DNA from 4 places in the Arthrobacter sp. TJ-266 genome. Region 2 is predicted to be linked to each of the others. Evidence: riboswitches for the same ligand, from Rfam matches in the RefSeq annotation. Region 2 holds a riboswitch; each other region holds the start of a gene.
The links. Region 2 has a riboswitch for cyclic di-AMP ahead of AC4D12_RS14255 (NlpC/P60 family protein). Riboswitches for the same ligand answer to the same signal wherever they lie in the genome.
Positions count from the first base shown of each region.

Region 1: it holds a riboswitch for cyclic di-AMP, as region 2 does, so the genes downstream of both, AC4D12_RS05900 (C40 family peptidase) here and AC4D12_RS14255 (NlpC/P60 family protein) in region 2, are expected to answer to the same signal.
Region 3: it holds a riboswitch for cyclic di-AMP, as region 2 does, so the genes downstream of both, AC4D12_RS08945 (LysM peptidoglycan-binding domain-containing protein) here and AC4D12_RS14255 (NlpC/P60 family protein) in region 2, are expected to answer to the same signal.
Region 4: it holds a riboswitch for cyclic di-AMP, as region 2 does, so the genes downstream of both, AC4D12_RS01095 (M23 family metallopeptidase) here and AC4D12_RS14255 (NlpC/P60 family protein) in region 2, are expected to answer to the same signal.

Region 1 is NZ_JBZCNC010000002.1:237,530-242,428, reverse strand. It holds gene AC4D12_RS05910 (alpha/beta fold hydrolase) at 1-703, shown strand, start outside; gene AC4D12_RS05905 (NAD-dependent epimerase/dehydratase family protein) at 700-1,671, shown strand; gene AC4D12_RS05900 (C40 family peptidase) at 1,840-2,685, opposite strand; cyclic di-AMP (ydaO/yuaA leader) riboswitch at 2,688-2,893, opposite strand; gene mutM (bifunctional DNA-formamidopyrimidine glycosylase/DNA-(apurinic or apyrimidinic site) lyase) at 3,008-3,970, opposite strand; gene rnc (ribonuclease III) at 3,971-4,780, opposite strand; gene rpmF (50S ribosomal protein L32) at 4,835-4,899, opposite strand, start outside.
Region 2 is NZ_JBZCNC010000004.1:556,089-560,987, reverse strand. It holds gene AC4D12_RS14270 (MFS transporter) at 1-399, shown strand, start outside; gene serC (phosphoserine transaminase) at 411-1,577, opposite strand; gene AC4D12_RS14260 (iron-dependent transcriptional repressor DtxR) at 1,799-2,497, shown strand; cyclic di-AMP (ydaO/yuaA leader) riboswitch at 2,657-2,809, shown strand; gene AC4D12_RS14255 (NlpC/P60 family protein) at 2,815-3,639, shown strand; gene AC4D12_RS14250 (NlpC/P60 family protein) at 3,663-4,499, shown strand; gene AC4D12_RS14245 (HNH endonuclease) at 4,745-4,899, shown strand, end outside.
Region 3 is NZ_JBZCNC010000003.1:68,320-73,218, reverse strand. It holds gene sfnG (dimethylsulfone monooxygenase SfnG) at 1-1,020, opposite strand, end outside; SAM riboswitch class I at 1,025-1,128, opposite strand; gene AC4D12_RS08950 (hypothetical protein) at 1,258-1,488, shown strand; cyclic di-AMP (ydaO/yuaA leader) riboswitch at 1,661-1,846, shown strand; gene AC4D12_RS08945 (LysM peptidoglycan-binding domain-containing protein) at 1,852-2,751, shown strand; gene AC4D12_RS08940 (GrpB family protein) at 2,923-3,375, shown strand; gene acs (acetate--CoA ligase) at 3,364-4,899, opposite strand, start outside.
Region 4 is NZ_JBZCNC010000001.1:204,204-209,102, forward strand. It holds gene AC4D12_RS01080 (FecCD family ABC transporter permease) at 1-786, shown strand, start outside; gene AC4D12_RS01085 (ABC transporter ATP-binding protein) at 789-1,730, shown strand; gene AC4D12_RS01090 (siderophore-interacting protein) at 1,727-2,779, shown strand; cyclic di-AMP (ydaO/yuaA leader) riboswitch at 2,943-3,146, shown strand; gene AC4D12_RS01095 (M23 family metallopeptidase) at 3,150-4,433, shown strand; gene AC4D12_RS01100 (MFS transporter) at 4,430-4,899, opposite strand, start outside.

The DNA.
Region 1 (4,899 bases), on a different contig from region 2:
GACGGAATCACTGCTCGTCGCGGACATCGATCTGGACGGGATCCGGAGCGCTGCCGCAGCTGCCGAGGCCGGCGCAGAGGGCACCGGGAACGGCGTCTGCGTGGGCCGGCCCGTACGCGGCGCACGGGTGGCCGTGAGCGCGCTGGCCGCCGACGGGACGGCCACGGGCGACCCGGCGACCGCGCCCGGCGTGACCGGCGAGATCCTCGTCGCCGCTCCGCACGTCAAGGACCGGTACTTCCGGCTCTGGCGGACGGAGCAGGAGTCCTCCCGTACCCGCCCCTGGCACCGCACGGGGGACGTCGGTCACCTCGACGCGGAGGGCCGCCTCTGGGTCGAGGGCCGTCTCGGGCACGTCATCACCGCACCGGGAGGTGTCGTGACCCCGGTGGGTCTCGAGCTGGCCCTGGAACTGCTCGACGGCGTGCGGCTCGCGGCCGTCGTCGGTGTGGGTCCGGTCGGCACCCAGGCGGTCGTCGCCGTCGTCGAGCCGGACGCCACCCCGAAGCGCCCCGCACTGGCTGAACCGAGCCTGGCCGAGGCTGCCCGTGCTGCAGCGCGTACCCGCGGAATCGAGCTGGCCGCCGTGCTCACGGTGCCCGCGCTTCCCGTGGATGTCCGGCACAACGCGAAGATCGACCGCACCCGGGTGGCCGCCTGGAGCGCCACGTTCCTCGCGGGCCGGCGGGCCGGCACGCCGTGACCGTCCTCGTCACGGGTGCGAGCGGGATGCTCGGCCGATCCGTCGCCGAGCATCTCGTCTCGGCCGGCGAGGACGTCCGGTGCTTCCAGCGCAGGCCCTCGAACGTGGTCGGGGCCACGGACGTCCTGGGTTCCGTCGACGACGCCGGCGCGGTGGAGGACGCCGCACGCGGATGCAGCGCGATCATCCACCTCGCGGCCAAGGTCTCCTTCACGGGTGCACTCGAGGACTTCCGGCGCATCAACGTCGATGGCACGCGGTACGTCCTCGACGCCGCGGTCCGGCATGGTGTCGCCGACGTCGTCCACGTCTCCTCCCCCTCCGTTGCGCACCTCGGGGCCTCACTGGTGGGCGCACCCGCCGGACCCGCCGATCCCGAGCGGGCGCGGGGCACCTACGCACGGACGAAGGCCGCAGCCGAAGTCCTGGCGCTCAGTCGGTCCGGGACCGACCTCCGCGTGGCGGCGGTCCGGCCGCACGTCGTCTGGGGCCCCGGCGACACCCAGCTCGTGGAGCGGGTGATCGAACGCGCCCGGCGTGGGCGGCTCCCGCTGCTCGGCCACGGCACATCCCTGATCGACACCACGTATGTGGACAACGCGGCGTCGGCGATCGTCGCGTGCCTCGCCAGGATGGACGCCGCCGCCGGTCGGGCCGTCGTGGTCACCAACGGCGAACCCCGACCCATCGCCGAACTCCTCACAGGTATCTGCAGGGCGGGGGGCGTGGAACCTCCACGCTGGTCGATCCCCGGCAGTGTGGCCCGCGGGGCCGGCGCCGTGATCGAACGCGCGTGGATGCGCCTGGGACGCGAGGACGAGCCACCGATGACCCGGTTCCTTGCCGAACAGCTCTCCACCGCCCACTGGTTCGACCAGCGGCGGACGCGGCAGGTGCTCGACTGGAGCCCGTCCGTCAGTATCGACGAGGGCTTCCGGAGGCTCGCTGCCCACTACGGCGGCGTCTGAGGACCGCGGCCATTCGGGTCTGCTCCCCGGTCATCGGACGGCGGATCATCCGGCACTACGGCCGCGCTGCAGAACAGCCATGACGCGTAGCGGCTGGGAATGACGAAGGACGGGATGCTCTGCATCCCGTCCTTCGTTTCGCTGTACCCGGCGCTGCAGGCCAATGGCCTAGCGCGTGTAGTACCCATCCACGGCCATCGCCGTGACGGGGTGGACCTGCGTTCCCTGCGAGGGGTTCAGCGCGCTGATCATCTGCCCGTTGCCCAGGTAGATTCCCACGTGGCTGCCGCCGTTCTGGCTGACGAGGTCTCCCGGCTGCGGGGTGGTCGTCGGCTGCAGCGCGTCGAACTGCGCGTAGGTCACACGGGGCAGCTGTACGCCGTGCTGGGCGTACACCCACTGCACGAAGCCGGAGCAGTCCCAGGCGCCGAAGGACGTGCCCCCGTAGACGTAACCGGAACCCTCGCCGCTCATCGCCGTTCCGACGATGCCGGACATCGGAGTGATGGAGGATGCGGACTGCGTGGTGAGGCCGGTCGTGTTGCCCGCGCCCTGCGTCGACGTGGACGCCGAGAAGACAGCAGGAGCGGCTGCGGGAGCCGCGACCGCCGACTGCTGCGCAACCGGTGCGCCGCCCAGGGCGATCGTCTGCCCCGGGTAGATCACGGAGCCGTGTCCGAGACCGTTGGCCGCGAAGAGCGTGTCCAGGCTGACGCCGTGGGCCGCTGCGATGCCGCCGAGCGTGTCGCCGGACCGGACCGTGTAGGTCCCTGCCGCGGGAGCCGCGACGGTGGTGACCGGTGCGGTGGTGGCGGCGGCGGTGCCGACGGTCACCTCGCCCGCGGCACTGGCCGGGAGCGCTGCTCCCAAGAGGATGCCGGAGGCGGCGACGACGACGACGGCGGGCTTACCTGCGGCCGAGGCGCTTGCGCCGACGGCGCGTGAGGCGGTGACGAGAGGGTTGGTGCGCGACGGAACGGCCCGGTGGCGCGCGATATGACGGTTCTGTGACATGTTGTTGCCTTTCCCGATGCCTACGAAGTTAGCTGTCGGGTTCGGATGGGACATCCGGACACGTCATGTCATCGACCGCCGCCCCAGTGCCGGTCAATGCGTGCCTTTACCCCTAGGACTTGTGAGAAAGCCCGCTTTCGGTTCCCCCGCCCCTGTCGAATGTGTTGTTCGAACGGTCCGTCCTCATCGACAGGGTTAGGCAAAGAGAGGAAGGGCGACCCCCCGAGGTGGGCGGACGCTGGAACAACGGTACGCGGCGATCACGTTCCTGTCACGTTCGGATCACGCCTGCCTCGCAGTCTGGCCTCGGCGGCGCTGATGACTATAATCTCGCCGACCGCGGACGCGGCTGGCAGACGGGGCAGAAGAAGGACGAACGGTTCATGAAGGACTCTCGTCGCATCAGGGTGACACGGCCTGCCGCGGCACACCGGCGGCAGGGCTCACCCTCGCGCCCGTAGGCCTCCAGTTCGCGGGCGAAGTAGCCGGAGGTACCGTTAACGTTGACGTAGAGCGAGTCGAAACTCGTGCCGCCGGCTTCCAGCGCACGCTCCATGACCCCACGCACGGCGTCGACGACCCGATCGGTGTCGGGGCGGCGCATGGTGTCGGTCGGCCGGGCGTAGTGCAGCCGGGCCGCCCAGAGGGCCTCGTCCGCGTAGATGTTCCCGATGCCGGAGATGAGGCCCTGATCGAGGAGCGCACGCTTCAGCCCCGTCCTGCGGGCACGCAGCCGCTGGTGGAAGGTCGCGGTGGAGAAGATCGGGTCCAGCGGATCGCGGGCGATGTGCGCGGCCTGCCTCGGGATCAGCGTCAGCTGCTCGGCGCCGAGGCCGCCTGCACCGCCGTCGCCCGTGGGGTCGAGATCGGCGAGGAACATGCCGCCGAAGATCCGCTGGTCGACGAACCGGAGGTCCGTGGGCAGACGCTCGCCGTCCGGTCCGGTCGCCGGGGACAGTCCGAGCCGGACCTTGAGGTGCTTCTCCCGTGCCGCCCCGGGCTCCTCGATGAGCAGCTGGCCGCTCATGCCGAGATGGGCCATGAGCGCGACGGTCGGCGCCTGCTCGCTGCCGGCCGCCTCCTCGAGGGGCATCCACAGGAACTTGCCGCGGCGCACCACGTCCCGCACCGTGACACCCTCGAGGTTCTGTCGGAAGTCCTCGGCGCCCAGGAGGTGCCTGCGCAGGGAGCGGGGGTCCACGACCTCCACGTCCTGGATCGTCCGGCCCGTCACCCATCGCGCGAGCCCGCGCCGGACGACCTCGACCTCCGGGAGTTCAGGCACTCAGGAACCGTTGTCGTGCGTGCGGGACATCACGGCCCCGGGCAGTGACGGGGGTGCGTGGGAATCCGAGGGGTGCGAGGCTTCCGGGGCGCCCGACGGCAGGACGGGCTGCGGCGCGTCGGGGTCGGTCGCGCCGCCCGACAGCAGCACCCAGGTCTCCGCGGCGGCGGCCTGTTCCGCCTCCTTCTTGGACGGCCCTGTACCGGAGCCGTACTCGACGCCACCGATCACCAGACGCGCGGTGAAGGTGCGCGCGTGATCGGGGCCCACGCCTGCGACCCGGTAGTCGATGAGCCCCAGGCGTCGGCTTGCAGCCGCCTCCTGGATGCGTGTCTTCCAATCGGTGCCGCCACCCAGGACGGCGGAGTCGGCGAGGAGGGGGGCGATCAGCCGCATGACCATGGCGCGGGCCGTCTCGATGCCGTGCGTGAGGTACGCGGCGCCGATCACGGCCTCCATGGTGTCCGCGAGGATGGAGGCCTTGTCACGGCCGTTCGTCAGTTTCTCGCCCTGCCCGAGCAGCACGTGGCTGCCGAGGTCCAGGCTGCGGGCCACTCCGGCGAGGGCCTTCGTGCTCACGACCGCCGAGCGGCGCTTGGCGAGCTCACCCTCGGACAGGTCGGGGTTGTCCCGGTAGAGGGCATCGGTGACCGACAGCCCGAGCACGGAGTCGCCGAGGAACTCGAGGCGTTCGTTCGTGGGGATGCCGCCGCGCTCGTAGGCGTAGGACCTGTGTGTCAGGGCAAGACGAAGCGTCTCGGAGTCGATGTCGACCCCGAGACGCTTCGTGAGTTCTGCGGTGTTCTTCATGAAAGCTTCAGCCGACCCCGCCGGACCTTCGCCAGGCAGGGACCGGATCCGACATCAGACGTCGGCGACCTTCCGGCCCTTGTACTCGAGGAACAGCGGCGTGCCGGCCGAGTCGGTGA
Region 2 (4,899 bases):
GGCCTGGCCTGCGTGCTGGCCGCCGTGGCACCGAACCTCTGGCTGTTCGGGCTCGCGCTCATGCCGGTCGGCCTCTTCGCCCTGACCCTGATGACGAGCGCCAACGCCTACGTGCAGACCACCACCGAGCCCGCGATGCGCGGGCGCGTGATGGCGCTCTACTTCGCGATCTTCCTCGGCGGGACGCCCCTCGGGGCGCCCGTGGTGGGGTGGGTGTCCGACGCCTTCGGTCCCCGGTGGAGCCTCGGGGTCGCCGCGGCGTCCGGTCTCCTGGCTGCGGCGATCGGGATCTTCTGGGCCTGGCGGTACCACGAGGTGCGGCTCCGGTACGACCGCACCGCCCCGCGCCGCCTCCGGATCGAGCACGAGGCGGGCGTCGAGGAGAGAGCCGCCGAGTAGGCGGCCACGGCCTACCCGAGCAGGTGCTCCACCGTGTGGTCGATGCACGCGATCAGCGCCGAGACGTCGTCCGGCTCGATCGACACGAAGGTGGCGATGCGCAGCTGGTTGCGGCCGAGCTTGCGGTACGGCTCGACGTCCACCACTCCGTTGGCGCGGAGGATCGCGGCCACACGTGCGGCGTCCACGGTCTCCTCGAAGTCCACCGTGACGATCACGTTCGAACGGTCCTCCGGCCGCGTGACGTAGGGGGACGCGACCGATGAGGCCTCGGCCCAGGCGTACAGGCGCCCTGCAGAGTCCGCGGTGCGCGCCGTGGCGAACGGCAGTCCGCCCTCGGCGTTCAGCCACTGCACCTGGGCGTCGAGGGTCACGAGGGTGGAGAGCGAGGGCGTGTTGTAGGTCTGGTTCAGGCGGGAGTTCTCCACCGCCGTCTGCAGGTCGAGGAAATCGGGGATCCACCGCCCGCCCGCCCTGATACGCGCCACGCGGTCGAGCGCCGCGGGGGAGAAGAGCCCCAGCCACAGCCCACCGTCGGAGGCGAAGTTCTTCTGCGGGGCGAAGTAGTAGACGTCCGTCTCGGCGACGTCCACGTGCAGCCCGCCGGCCGCGGAGGTGGCGTCGATGACCGTCAGGGCGCCGTCGTCCGTCCCGTCCACGCGCCGTACGGGCGCCGCGACGCCGGTCGAGGTCTCGTTCTGCGGCCAGGCGTAGGTGTCCACGCCCGCCTCCGCGACGGCATCCGGACGAGCGCCCGGAGGGGACGTGATGATGCTCGAGGGCTCGAGGAACGGGGCCTTGTCCGTGGCCGACGCGAACTTCGATCCGAACTCACCGAAGGAGAGGTGCTGCGCCTTCGCCTCCACGAGACCGAACGCCGCCGCGTCCCAGAAGGCTGTGGATCCGCCGACGCCGAGGATCACTTCGTAGCCCTCGGGGGCGCCGAAGAAGGTCATGAGGCCCTCGCGGACGTCACCCACGAGGTTCCTGACGGGCGCCTGGCGGTGCGAGGTGCCGAGGAGCGTGCTGCCCGCGCGCACGAGGGCGTCCAGCTGCGCGCCGCGCACCTTGGACGGGCCCGCGCCGAAGCGGCCGTCGGCGGGCAGGAGGTGGTCGGGGATGCGCGGCAGGTCGGTCAAGGATGCTCCAGGTGGTCGGCGGCGGCGTGTGCCCCTCATTCTGCCCCAGCCCGGGCACGCGGCCCCTGTCCGTGACGGGCCCGCGACGGCGGCGCGGTACCCGCGCGGGACGGCGCCGCAGGCGCGCGCGCACCGGCCCTGCCCGTCGCCATGGGTTAACCTTGGGAAGCGTGGCGAGGCGCAGGCTGAGGCGGACCTGACCGCCGGCCGCGCGCGGCCCTCCAGCCGCGAACCCGCACCGCACCAAGGAGCTGAACCGCATGACGGACCTCATCGACACCACCGAGATGTACCTGCGGACCATCCTCGAGCTCGAGGAGGAGAACATCGTGGCGCTCCGGGCACGGATCGCCGAGAGGCTGCGGCACTCCGGGCCCACCGTCTCGCAAACGATCGGACGCATGGAGCGCGACGGGCTCGTGGTGGTCTCGGGGGACCGGCATCTCGAACTCACGGAGGTGGGACGCCGCCGGGCCACGGAGGTCATGCGCAAGCACCGTCTGGCCGAGCGCCTGCTCAGCGACGTGATCGGCCTCGACTGGGCGTACGTGCACGACGAGGCCTGCCGGTGGGAGCACGTCATGAGCGAGCGCGTGGAGCGCAGGCTCTACGAACTGCTGGGCAAGCCCTCGCAGTCCCCGTACGGTAATCCCATCCCCGGCCTCGAGGCGCTCGGTGGCGTCCAGACCGAGCAGTTCACCGACGGCGTCGTGACGCTCCTGGCCGCCATGGGCACGTACTCACCCGAGAGCGCCGTGACCCTCGTCCGGCTCGCCGAGCCCATCCAGGTGGACCCGGAGCTCCTCACCCAGCTCGACGAGGGCGGCCTGCGACCCGGCGCGAGCCTGAGCCTGGAATCGGTGGGCGGCTACGTGTCGGTCCGCGTCCCCGGGGTCGAGGGCGCCCTCGAACTGCCTCCCGAAGTGGCCTCGCACGTCTTCGTGTCGGTCGACGCCTGACCCTTCCCGGGAGCGCCGCACGGTGGCCGGAAAGGCAAGCAGCCTGAGGACCGTGACCAGAACGTGACATACCGCTGGTTCTCGGGTAGCCTTCATCCCGTGCCAAATTCGCTCTAGATCCGGCACCCTCCTGCAAATCGCCTAGCTCTGCCATTGCTCGAGGTCCGTTCGCACCATTCGCATGGCAGAGGCGGGGGAACCAATTTGTGGACTTCTTTCGAGAGGTCCTTGGGGTTAAGTCGCTGCTCGCAGCGGCCGGGTGACTCCCATCCGAATCCGACAGCTCACCTCGCAGGCGTTGGGAGAGGTAATCCAACGTGTCCACCAGCACCACGCTGGGCCGCCACCGCGCGCCCCAAACCGTCAGCCCGCTGACCGCACTGTCCGCCGCCGTCTCGTCCAACGCAGGATCAGTCGGCCGCCAGGCAGCCGTCATCGTCGCAGCGTCGGGTCTCGTGCTCACCGCCGGTCTGCCGGCTCACGGAGCGGCTTCCGCCGAGCGTGAGGCCCAGGCCTCCACCCTCACCGTCTCCCGCGTCGTCACCGCCGAGGTCACCGTCCCGGCCACGGCCGAGGTCGCGTTCGAGCTCGTCCCGGTCGCCGTCGAGAAGGCGCCGGAGAAGGCGCCGGAGCCGGCTCCCGTCGTCGTCGAGGCGCCCGTTGCCGCGCCGACTCCGGCACCCGTGGTCGTGCAGGCGCCGGCGCCCGTCGCCGTGCAGGCTCCGGCACCGGTCGCCGTGCAGGCTCCGGCACCCGTCGCCATCGTCGCCGCCCCGGCTCCCGTCGCCGTGGCGCAGCCCGCTCCCGCGCCGGCCGCCCCCGTCGCCGCCGCCTCCGGTGTGGCCGACGGGCTCGTCGGCAGTGCCTACGCGCAGATCGGCGTGGCGCAGGACTGCACGGCCATGGTCGAGAAGGCACTGCGCTCGGTCGGCAAGTCGGTCGGCGACCTCGCACCGGGTCAGTTCTTCCAGTACGGCGATGTGGTGGGTTCGCCCGCTCCCGGCGATCTGGTCATCACCGGCGGCCACGTCGCCATCTACGTCGGTAACGGCCAGGTCATCAGCGGCGGTCTGAACGGTATGAACACCGGTCTGCACAGCCTGTCCGACCTCCCCGGCGCCAGCTTCGTCCGCGTCCGCTAAACCCCTCATACCCGGAGACCTTCATGACACGCGCCACGATCGCCCGCCACCGCGGGGACACGCAGAGTTTCTCGGACCTCGCGAGGGCCGTCACCAGCAACGCCGGCGGCATGGGACGGCAGGCTGCGGTCATCGCCGCAGCCTCCGGTCTCGTCCTCACCAGCGGCGTCGCCGCCAACGCGGCGGACCTCCAGCCGCAGCGTGAGGTCGCTACCACCAAGCTGACCGTCACCGTCGAGCGGACCGCGGTCGTCGCGGCGAACACCACGACCGTCGCCTTCAACCGGACGCCTGTCAAGGTCCAGGCCGCTCCCGTGGTCGTCCCTCCTCCGGCACCCGCTCCCGTGGTCGAGGCTCCGGTTGCCGCCCCGGCGCCCGCTCCGGTCGTCCAGCCCGCAGCGGTTGCACCGGTCGTCGCTCCGGCTGTCGTGGCTCCTGCTCCCGTGGTCGCAGCGCCCGTCGCCGCTCCGGTCGCGGCGCGCGTCGCAGCTCCCGCTGCTCCCGCAGTTGCCCCGCCGGCCGTTTCCTCGGGAGTCGCGGCCACCATCGCCGCCGCGGCCCAGGGCCAGCTCGGCGTCATGCAGGACTGCACGCGACTGGCGAGCAACGCGCTGGCCGCCGCCGGCATCAACTTCCACGGCTGGCCCGCCGGCTACCTCTCCCTCGGCCGCACGGTCAGCGCGGGCGAAGCCATCCCGGGTGACCTCATCTACTACGCCGACGGCGGCATGGGCATGGCTCACATCGCGGTGTACATCGGCGGTGGCCAGGCGGTCCACGGCGGCTTCAACGGCAACACGACGGTGATCGCACCGGCCGAGCTCGGCTCCGGCGGTGTCTACATCCGCGTGGGCGGCTGACGCTTCCGCACCGACGCTTCACGAAAGGACCGGCCACCCGCCGGTCCTTTCGCGTTCAACAGACTGCCGTCCCGTGAGCCCGTGCATGCCGAGGGGCGGAACGACACCTGCAGCCCTGCGGAGCCGCGTGATTAGCGGCTGCCCCGTGTCCGGCTTACTCTTGCAGTGTCACTTTCGAAGCTCTTCTCCCGTCGTCCCGACTGGCAACCGGTAGCGGGGAACAGGTCAGCGATGAGGCTCGTCGAATGCGCACACTCGTTCTGAATGCTGGGTACGAACCACTTGCGGTCGTCACGTTCCGCAGGGCGCTGGTGCTTGTGCTGACGGGGAAGGCGAGTGTGGTCGCGGAGGACGACGAGCCCGTGGTCGGCCCCACGGACGTTCTCGGCAGACCCTCCGT
Region 3 (4,899 bases), on a different contig from region 2:
GAGGTAGCACGTGAGGAAGAGGTTCACGCCGATCTTCTTGTACTCGACGATGCGTTCGGCGATCTGCTCGGGCGTGCCGATGAGCTGTGTCCGGAAGCCGTCGTTGTACTGCACGAGGTCCTCGAAGGAGGAGTCGGCCCACATGCCCTTGCCGTCCTTCGTGGAGGCGCCCGCCTCCTGGACGGCGTCGCGGAACCCCTCGACGGCCGGGCGGTGCGCCTTCGCGACGATCTCACGGAGCGTCTCGCGCGCCTCCTTCTCGGAGTCCCGTGCGATCACGAAGCCGTTCAGGCCGAAGCGCGGCCGGCGGCCCGCCTCGAGGGCGGACGCCTGCACCCCGGCGATGTTCTCCTTGAACCCCTCGAGGTCCTTGCCGTTGGAGAAGTACCAGTCGGCCACGCGGCCCGCGGTCGCCTGGGCGGCCGTCGAGTTGCCGCCGAAGAAGATCTCGGGGTGCGGGCGGCCGGGCACGTCCACGGGCGCCGGGCTCAGGGTGAAGTCGTTGATGTCGTAGTACTTCCCCGCCTGGCTGTAGCCCTGTTCCGTCCAGAGGCCGCGGAGCACGCGGATGAACTCCTCGGTGCGTACGTAGCGCTCGTCGTGCTCCAGCCACTCGAGGCCGAAGTTGACGAACTCGTCCTTCAGCCAGCCGGAGACGATGTTCACGGCGGCGCGACCGTTCGAGATGTGGTCGGCCGTGATGATGAACTTCGCGAGGACCCCCGGGTGCCACATGCCGGGGTGGACGGCGGCGATCACCTTCAGCTTCTCCGTCGCCGCGAGGAGGGCGAGGGAGAAGCTCGTGGCCTCGTGCTGTTTGTCCGCGCCGTAGGACGCCGCGTACCGGGTCTGCGAGAGCGCGTACTCGAATCCGGCGTTCTCCGCGATGCGGGCCAGGTCGCGGTTGTACTCGAAGTCCCAGCTGGTGCGCTGCTCGATGGTCGAGACCACCAGGCCACCGCTCACGTTGGGCACCCAGTAGGCGAATTTCAGGGGAGTGGACAGGTCTGCGACGCTCATGGATCCTCCATCGGTCTGGCAGTAGCACCCTACTGTCGCCGCGGTACGCGGAGGCCAGGGTTGCTGCGGCGTCAGTGAGCCAGATCTCTCAGCCGCTCGGGATGGTCACTCCCGAGTCTGACAGCCGCTCCGGAGGGATCCAAACAATGTGTCCTCCCACGAAGGCCTTCGGGGCGGACGTACGCCGGGCGGTGGCAGCCCGGGCAGTGACGGCCGCGCCCCGCCTAGGGTAAGTGGATGGACGGATGGCGGAGGGCAGCGCGGGTTCAGGAGCGGCGCTTCTGGAGCACCCTCGTGATCGTCGGCGCGCTCCTCAGCCTCACGCTGGTCAGTAGCCTCCTCCTGACCGCGCGAGTCTCCGGCGGCAGCATGTCGGCGGGCTTCTACGTGCAGCAGGGTGTGCTGCTCGCGGTCAGTGCGATGGGCACGGCCCTTGCCGTCCGCCGCTGGCGTCGCGTCCGCCGATGAGGGCTTGTGCGGGCCCCGGGCACCTCCTGGCGGAGGCCTGTCAAGAAGGCCGGCGCCAGATGGTACGTCCCGTTACGCAAATGTGACAAACCGACGAGGGTCCGGCTAGGGTCACACCAGCGTCTCCGTCCACGTGAGACGCTTCCGGACGGATTGCCGAGCCCTGCCGCCGACCGGAATACGTCCGCACACACGAAAGGCAGGGACGGGGGAACCATCAGTTCCACCGGGCGCCCAGGTTTCCCTGCAGGCGTCCTCGGGGTTAAGTCGCACACCACCGCCGTATCCAGCGGTGTCCGCGGCCGGGTGACTCCCATCCGAACCCGACAGCTCACCCCGCAGGCATGGGAGAGGTACAGAACCATGTCACGAATCACTTCACCGGCGCGCCACAGGGCCGACGTCGAGGGCAACCTCGCACTGCAGGCACTCGGCCGCATCGCCGGCGCGCACGCAACGACCGTCGGCCGCCCGGTCGCCGTCATCGCGGTCACCTCCGGCCTCGCGTTCGGTGCGATGGGAACGGCCAACGCCGGCACCTACACCGACGCCGCGACGAACTACACCTCGGTGGCCTCCACCGTGGCGGCCCCTGCTGTCGCCGGCTCCACGCACACCGTCGCCGCCGGTGACACCCTGGGTGCCATCTCCGCACGCTACGGAGCGGACCTCACCTCGGTCCTGACCGCGAACGGCCTCTCGCTCGCATCGGTCATCTTCCCCGGTCAGTCGATCACGATCCCCACCGCCGGATCGGCCGTCACCGCGCCGGCCCAGACGGTGTCCGCTCCGGTTGCCGCTGCACCTGCGGCTCCTGCCTACCAGCAGGCCGCCGCTGTTGCACCGGCCGTGTCCACGGCGCCCGGGTCGGGTGTCTACCTGGCCTCGGCAGCGATCACCCCGGTACCCGTGCACGCCTCGTCGGTCGCTGCAGCGCCCTCGGGCAATGCGGCAGCGGCCATCCTCGGATCGGCTCAGGCGCAGCTTCGCGCCGGCGCCGTCCAGGACTGCACCGTGCTGGCCGAGAAGGCACTGCGTGCCGCCGGGATCTCCGTGGGCGACCTCGGCCCGGCTCAGTTCTTCCAGTTCGGCGCCCGGGTGTCCGCCCCGGCTCCCGGGGACCTCGTGATCACCGGCGGTCACGTGGCGGTCTACGCCGGTGGCGGTCAGGTCATCAGCAGCGGCATGAACGGCATCAACGCCACCATGCAGCACCCCCTCTCGGACCTCCCGGGAGCATCCTTCGTGCGGGTCGGCGCCTAAGCGTCCGAACGGACCGTTCGATCCTTGAACGGGAAGCGGCAGGTGCTTGGACGGGGCGCCTGCCGCTTCCTTCGTTAAGAGATCCGGATGAAGGGCTCGACGACGACCACCGCGCGGTTGAGGCACTGAGGCTGCGCTGGGGGAGTCGTCCGGGATGCCGCGCAGGACCAGGTGATGAGCATCCGCCATGTCGGTTCGACCGCCGTACCGCGGCTCCTGGCGAAGCCGGTCATCGACGTCGACCTCACCGTCGTCGACTTGTTCCGCGAGACGCTGTTTCTCGCACCCCTCCAGGGCCTGGGCTTCAGATTGATTTTCCGGGTCGAGATCGCGGGGGACCCCCACCTCCACCTGACCCTGGGCTCGCCGAACACGAATCTCCACGTCTGGGGTCCGTCGGCCGTCGAGCCTCGGAGGCATCTGCTCTTCCTCGACCGGCTCCGGTCCAGCGACGCGGATCGGGAGTACTACGCAGCCGCCAAGCGCGAGGCGATCCTCGACGGCGAGGGGTCCTACAACGACCTCAGGGCAGCTGCCGTGTACGACATCTACGAGAATGCCTTCCTCGCGGACCCCCTCCATCCTCACGATGCTCGTCCGCGCTCGGTCCGATCACCCGGATGAGGAGCGCCTCGCGGCGAGGACGTCCTGGATACCCGGCACGCACCCCTCGTTCTGCAGCGACGTGGTGTCGCCGAGCGCGGACCCCTCGTAGAGCTGCGTGAGCAGGCGCCGCATGATCTTGCCTGAACGCGTCTTCGGCACGTCCTGCACGACGACGACGGCGGCCGGGCGCGCGATCGGCCCGATCACAGCGGCCACGTGAGCCCGGAGGATCCCCACGACGTCGTCCTCAGGGGCTGCCCCCGCCGCCAGCACCACGAACGCGACCACCGCATGCCCGGTCAGCGGATCCGCGACGGGACACGCCCCCGCCTCGACCACGAGCGGATGGGCCACGAGCGCGGACTCGATCTCGATGGTGGAGAGGCGGTGCCCCGAGATGTTGATGACGTCGTCCACGCGCCCGAGGATCCAGGTGTCGCCGTCGTCGTCGTACCGGGCGCCGTCACCGGCGAGGAACCAGCCCTGCGCCGCGAAGGTCCGCCAGTACGCGTCGAGGTAGCGCTGCGGGTTCCCCCAGACCGTGCGTGCCATGGCAGGGCCGTGGCGGTCCACGACGATGAGCCCCTGGACGCCGGGGCGAACCGCCTGCCCGTGCTCGTCCACGATCCGCGTGCCGACCCCGGGCAGGGGACGTGCCGCGCAACCCGCCTTGAACGCGGTGTCCGAGGGGCTGGGGGAGAGCACCGTGGCGCCGGTCTCCGACTGCCACCAGGTGTCGACGACGGGGACTTCGTCCCGCCCCAGGTTCCGGCGGAACCAGCGCCACGCCTCCGGGTTGATCGCCTCGCCCACGGTGCCGAGCACGCGGATGCTCGAGAGGTCGTAGGTGTCGGGGACGCCGTCGGGGAACCACCCCATGAGCGAGCGGACCAGCGTGGGCGCGGTGTAGTAGCTCGTGACGCCGTAGCGCTCGATGATCTCGAGGTGGCGGCCCGGGTGCGGAGTGTTCGGCGTGCCCTCGAAGATGACCTGCGTGGCGCCGTTGGCGAGCGGGCCGTAGAGCTCGTAGGTGTGCGCGGTGACCCAGGCGAGGTCCGCGGTGCACCAGTGCACGTCGGCGTCGCGCCGCGACGGGTCCGGGTGGCCGAACAGGTGCTCGAAGCTCGACGCGGCCTGCGTGAGGTATCCGCCCGTGGTGTGGACGAGCCCCTTCGGCTTCCCGGTGGTCCCCGAGGTGTACATGATGAACAGCGGTGTCTCGGCGTCGAACGCCTCCGGCTCGTGGTGCGCGGACGCGGTGTCCACGACGTCGTGCCACCACACGTCGCGGCCCTCGGTCCAGGCGACGTCGGACCCGGTGCGGCGCACCACCAGCACGTGCTCCACGCTCTCCACGCCCGCGACGGCGGTGTCGGCGTTGTGCTTCACCGGCACCGCGGTGCCTCGCCGGTACTGGCCGTCGGTGGTGACGAGCAGCTTGGCCCCGGTGTCCTCGACGCGGAAGCGGAGCGCCTCGGCGGAGAAGCCACCGAACACGAGCGAGTGGACGGCGCCGATCCGCGCGCAGGCGAGCGTGATCAC
Region 4 (4,899 bases), on a different contig from region 2:
GCGTTCGGGATCGCCGGCGCCGTCTTCCAGACCATGCTCCGCAACCCGCTGGCGAGCCCGGACATCATCGGCATCAGCTACGGGGCCAGCGCCTCGGCCGTCACGGCGATCGTGCTCTTCGGGGCGGCCGGAGCAGCGGTGTCGGTCTCCGCCCTGGTCGGCGCGCTGGTGGTCGCAGGTGCCATCTACCTGATCTCGCGGCGCGGAGGAGTGGCCGGCTACCGCCTGATCCTCGTGGGGATCGGCTTCGCGGCGGTGATGCACGCGCTGGTGAGTTTCCTCATCACGCGCACCGACCTCCGCACCGCCTCCGAGGCCGTCCTATGGCTCAGCGGTTCGCTCAACTCGAGCTCCTGGGACCGCGTCACGGTCCTGGTGCTCTTCCTCCTGGTGCTGCTCCCGGCCATCGCGGTGCTCTCCCGCAGCCTGCGGGGGCTGGAGCTCGGTGACGACACCGCCTCCGGGCTCGGCCTGCGCGTCGAGGCCGCGCGGCTCGGGCTGATGGTCACGGCCGTGGCCCTTGCCGCCGTGGCGACCGCCGCGGCCGGCCCCGTGGCGTCCGTCGCCTTCCTGTCGGGTCCCATCGCCCGGCGTCTGCTCGGCAACCGGCCGTCCCTCACCATGGCAGCGCTCGTGGGGTGCGTGATCGTCCTCGCGGCCGATTTCGTGGCCGCCAACCTCGTTCCGGGCACGGCCCTTCCCGTCGGGATCGTCACCGGCGCCCTCGGCGCCCCGTTCCTGCTGTGGCTGCTCGCCACCGCCAACCGCTCCGGACAGGGAGGCTGACCGTGACCACCACCGAGCAGCGTGCGGACGGCGCGACGGCTGACACCCTCGCCGCCGAGGCGATCACCCTCGCGTACGACGAACGGGCCGTTGTCGACGGACTCACCGTGACCCTGCCCGCGGGGAAGATGACGGTGATCGTCGGGGCGAACGCCTGCGGGAAGTCCACCCTCCTGCGCGGACTCGCACGGCTCCTGAAGCCCGCGCAGGGCACGGTGATCCTCAACGGCACGGACATCCACCAGCAGTCCACGAAGTCCGTGGCGCGGGTGCTCGGCCTCCTGCCGCAGACGCCCGTGGCGCCGGACGGCATCAGCGTGGCCGATCTCGTGGGGCGCGGCAGGTACCCGCACCAGGGCTGGTTCCGGCAGTGGACGCCGAAGGACGACGCCGCCGTGGCCGACGCACTGGAGGCCACCGACACCCTGGAGCTCGCCGACCGCAGCGTGGACGAGCTCAGCGGAGGGCAGCGCCAGCGGGTCTGGATCGCCATGGCCCTCGCCCAGCAGACCGGCATCCTGCTGCTGGACGAGCCGACCACCTTCCTGGACGTCACCCATCAGATCGAGGTGCTCGACCTCATCACCGATCTCAACCGCCGCGCCGGCACCACCGTGGTCATGGTGCTGCACGATCTCAACCTCGCCGCGCGGTACGCGGACCACCTCATCGCCATGCGCGACGGCAGGATCGTCGCGGAGGGTCCGCCGGCCGCCGTGGTCACCGAGGAGATCGTGTCCGGGGTCTTCACCCTCGACTGCCGCATCATCCAGGACCCCGTGTCCGCGACACCCATGGTGGTCCCGGTCGGGCGCCACCACGGTGCCCGGGACCACGAGAGCAACGAGAAACACGAGAGCCACGGAGCACCTGCGCCACCGCAGGCCGGCTACCGACCCAACCCGCACGACTCCGTTCCCACCCCTGTGGAGGCAGCATCATGACCGACGTGACCGAGCGAACCGCACGGCGTACTGCCGCGGACACCGAACCGATGGTGCTGGCGTTCGACGTCGCCGTCACCCGCGTGCGCGACCTCAGCCCGAACTTCCGCCGGATCACCTTCGGCGGGGCGTGCCTGAAGGGTTTCGGAGTGGCCGGGGACAGCCTCGACCTCCGGATCAAGATCATCATCCCCTCGGCCGGACGCCCGTGCCCGGACATCGCGGGCCTGATGGCGAGCGGTGACAGCGCGAGCTGGTACCAGTCCTGGCTCGCCATGGAGGCCGAGGAGCGCGGATCCATGCGCACCTACACGGTGCGGGCCTCGCGCTGCGACGGCGCGGTCCCGGAGATCGACGTCGACTTCGTGATGCACCTCGACGCCGAGGGCCGCGGCGGCCCCGCTGCCGAGTGGGCCGCGGCGAGCCGCCCTGGTGACCGCGTGTGCGTGATCGGGCCCAACGCCGCAGCAGCGCAGTGCCTGACGGCCGGCGCCTACGGGGGCATCGAGTGGAGCCCCGGCCTCGCCCAGCACGTGCTCCTCGCCGGCGACGAGACCGCGGTGCCCGCGATCGGTGCGATCCTCGAGTCGCTGCCCGCGGACGTCGGCGGGCACGCGTTCCTGGAGGTGCCCACCGCTGCGGACGTGCAGGAGCTGCACACGCCGTCGTCCGTGACCGTCACCTGGCTCCCGCGCGACGGCAAGCCGCACGGTGAACCGCTCGAGGCCGCCGTACGCGACGCCGTCCGGGTGCCGGGCTGGGTCTCCCTCGCCGGATCCGGGGACGCACGGGGCGGCAGCGAGCCGGAGGACGTGGACGTGGACCGCACCATCCTGTGGGAGACCCCGCAGCTGCTCGAGACGGCGATCGTCCAGTCGACCATCAACCCCGACCGCCCGCCGGGCACCCAGCCGTTCTACGCGTGGATCGCGGGAGAAGCGGCTGTGGTGCGCGGTCTCCGCCGCTACCTGGTGCGCGATGTCGGCGTGGACCGCAAGCAGGTGGCCTTCATGGGGTATTGGCGGAAGGGCCGCGCGGAACTGACCTGAGGGTGGTGCGCACCTCAATTTTTCCAACGGCTTTCCGCAGGATTCTGGAGTATCCCACTGATTGTCCACAGCGTGTATAACGGAATTGTAACTACGGGTTTCCTCCCCTACAGTGTGAGCAGCAAAGCCCGAAGACGTGATCCAGGTCCGTACGCCCAACCCTGTCAGCGGACCGCCTGACCAACCCGTGACAGGGGCGGAGGACCCACGATCACGGCGGCGCAGGCCGCCTCGGGGTGAAGCCCTCCCACAGTGCTCGTGGTGCGCTGCCGTATCCGGCAGGTCCGCACCGGAGCCTGGCAGGGGGCCGAGTCGACTCTTGCTCGAACCCGACAGCTGACTCCGCCGGCGTCCCCAGAGAGGTAAGCAGTTGACCCAGACGGTTACGTCCGGGCGCCGTCGTGCGCCCGTCGCTCGCGTGCACCAGCAGCACCCCGTCCTGCTCGGGTCCGACTGCCACACGCTGCCCAGCCGCCGCTCCCTGAGGGCCACTGCGATCGGTGAGGCGCGTGGAGAGGTCCCGGAGCGACGCTCGATCGACGATGCGCTCCACCCGATCGGCGTCGCGCCAGCGGATGCGTCCGCAACCCCGGTGGCCCCGGTGGCGCCCGTCGCGCCTCTCCCGCTCGCCGCACCCGCCGCCCGTGCCATCCGTCCGGCGTCAGGTCGCCGCGCCGCCGTCGTCGGCACCCCCGAGGCGGACACTGCCGCCGCAGGCGCTCCCGCGCTGGAGGTTCCCGCACAGCAGTTCCCCACGCGTCGGGAACTGCGAGGCCGAGCCGACGCCGCGACCACCCACCCTGCCCCAGCTGTTCCGCTCGAGGCCGTTCACGCCGAGCAGTCCCACGCCCTGTTCACGATGTCCCCTGCCGGCGCGGAGGTGCCGGACGTACCGACGCCGAGCCGCCGGGAGCGCCGCTCCCACAGCCGTCCGCACGGCGCGCGGGCACGCCGGAACGGGACTCGGAACCGCTCCGGTCTGGCCCGTCTCCGCGACCAGTCCGCGACGGCCGGCATGGTGCTCGCCTCGGCCGGGCTGCTCATGGGTACGGTCGCGCCGTCGACCACCGCGGCAGCACCGACGGCCGCGCTGCCGGCCGCCGTCGTCACCGCCGGCGCGGCCGCCCCGGCAGTGACCGCGCCCTCCGGCGCGGAGGTGGTCTTCCGCCTGGAGAGTGCGGGCCCGGCGACCGACGGCATCGCCCCGAGCATCGCGAGTGCGCGTGCCCTCTCGGCGTCGGTCTCGCCCGTGGTCCAGGAGCGGGAGGCCTTCGCCGTGCCCGTCGCCGAGGGGACCGTCGCCTCCACCTTCGGGCACCGGGTCAATCCCATGGGCGGTTACGGCACGGAACTCCACACCGGACTCGACTACGCCAGCGCGTGCGGCACCCCCGTCACCGCGGCCGACGACGGCACGGTGGTCGAGGCGGGATGGCACGCCTACGGCGGCGGGCAGCGGATCGTCGTGGACCACGGTGACGGCATGCAGACCACTTACAACCACCTCAGCGTCATCGACGTCGCGCAGGGAGCGGCCGTGAGCCGCGGTGGTGCGCTCGGTGCGGTCGGCAGCACGGGCAACTCCACCGGGTGCCACCTGCACTTCGAGGTCATGGTCGGCGACGAGAAGGTGGACCCGCAGCCCTGGCTCTAGCCCTCGAGCGCGGGAGCGGCGGCCGAGATGTTGGAGATGGCGCGCCACATCAGAGCCAGCGTGATCGCCGAGCCGGCGAAGGCGAACCACCACGGCCCGGTGAGCCCCCACACCTGGGCGATGAGCCCGCCGAACAGCTGCCCGATCACGAGCCCGCCGAACACGCCGACCAGGTTCACCGAACCGATCCGCCCCTGGAGCGGCATCGGGACAAGACGCTGCCGCACCGTCGTCGAGATGGTGCCCCAGATGAAGGCGTAGACGCCGAAGCCGAACATGATCACGTACGCGACGGCGGCCGACGTCGTGAGCGCGAAGGCCAGGTGCATCACCACCTCGAGGCTGAGGCACACGCGCATGAGCGTGGCCAGGCGCACCCGGCGCTCGAGCCAGGCGAAGGAGCTGACGCCCACGAGCCCGCCGAGGGCGGCCGAGGTGGCGAGCAGTCCGTAGCCGACGGCGGTGA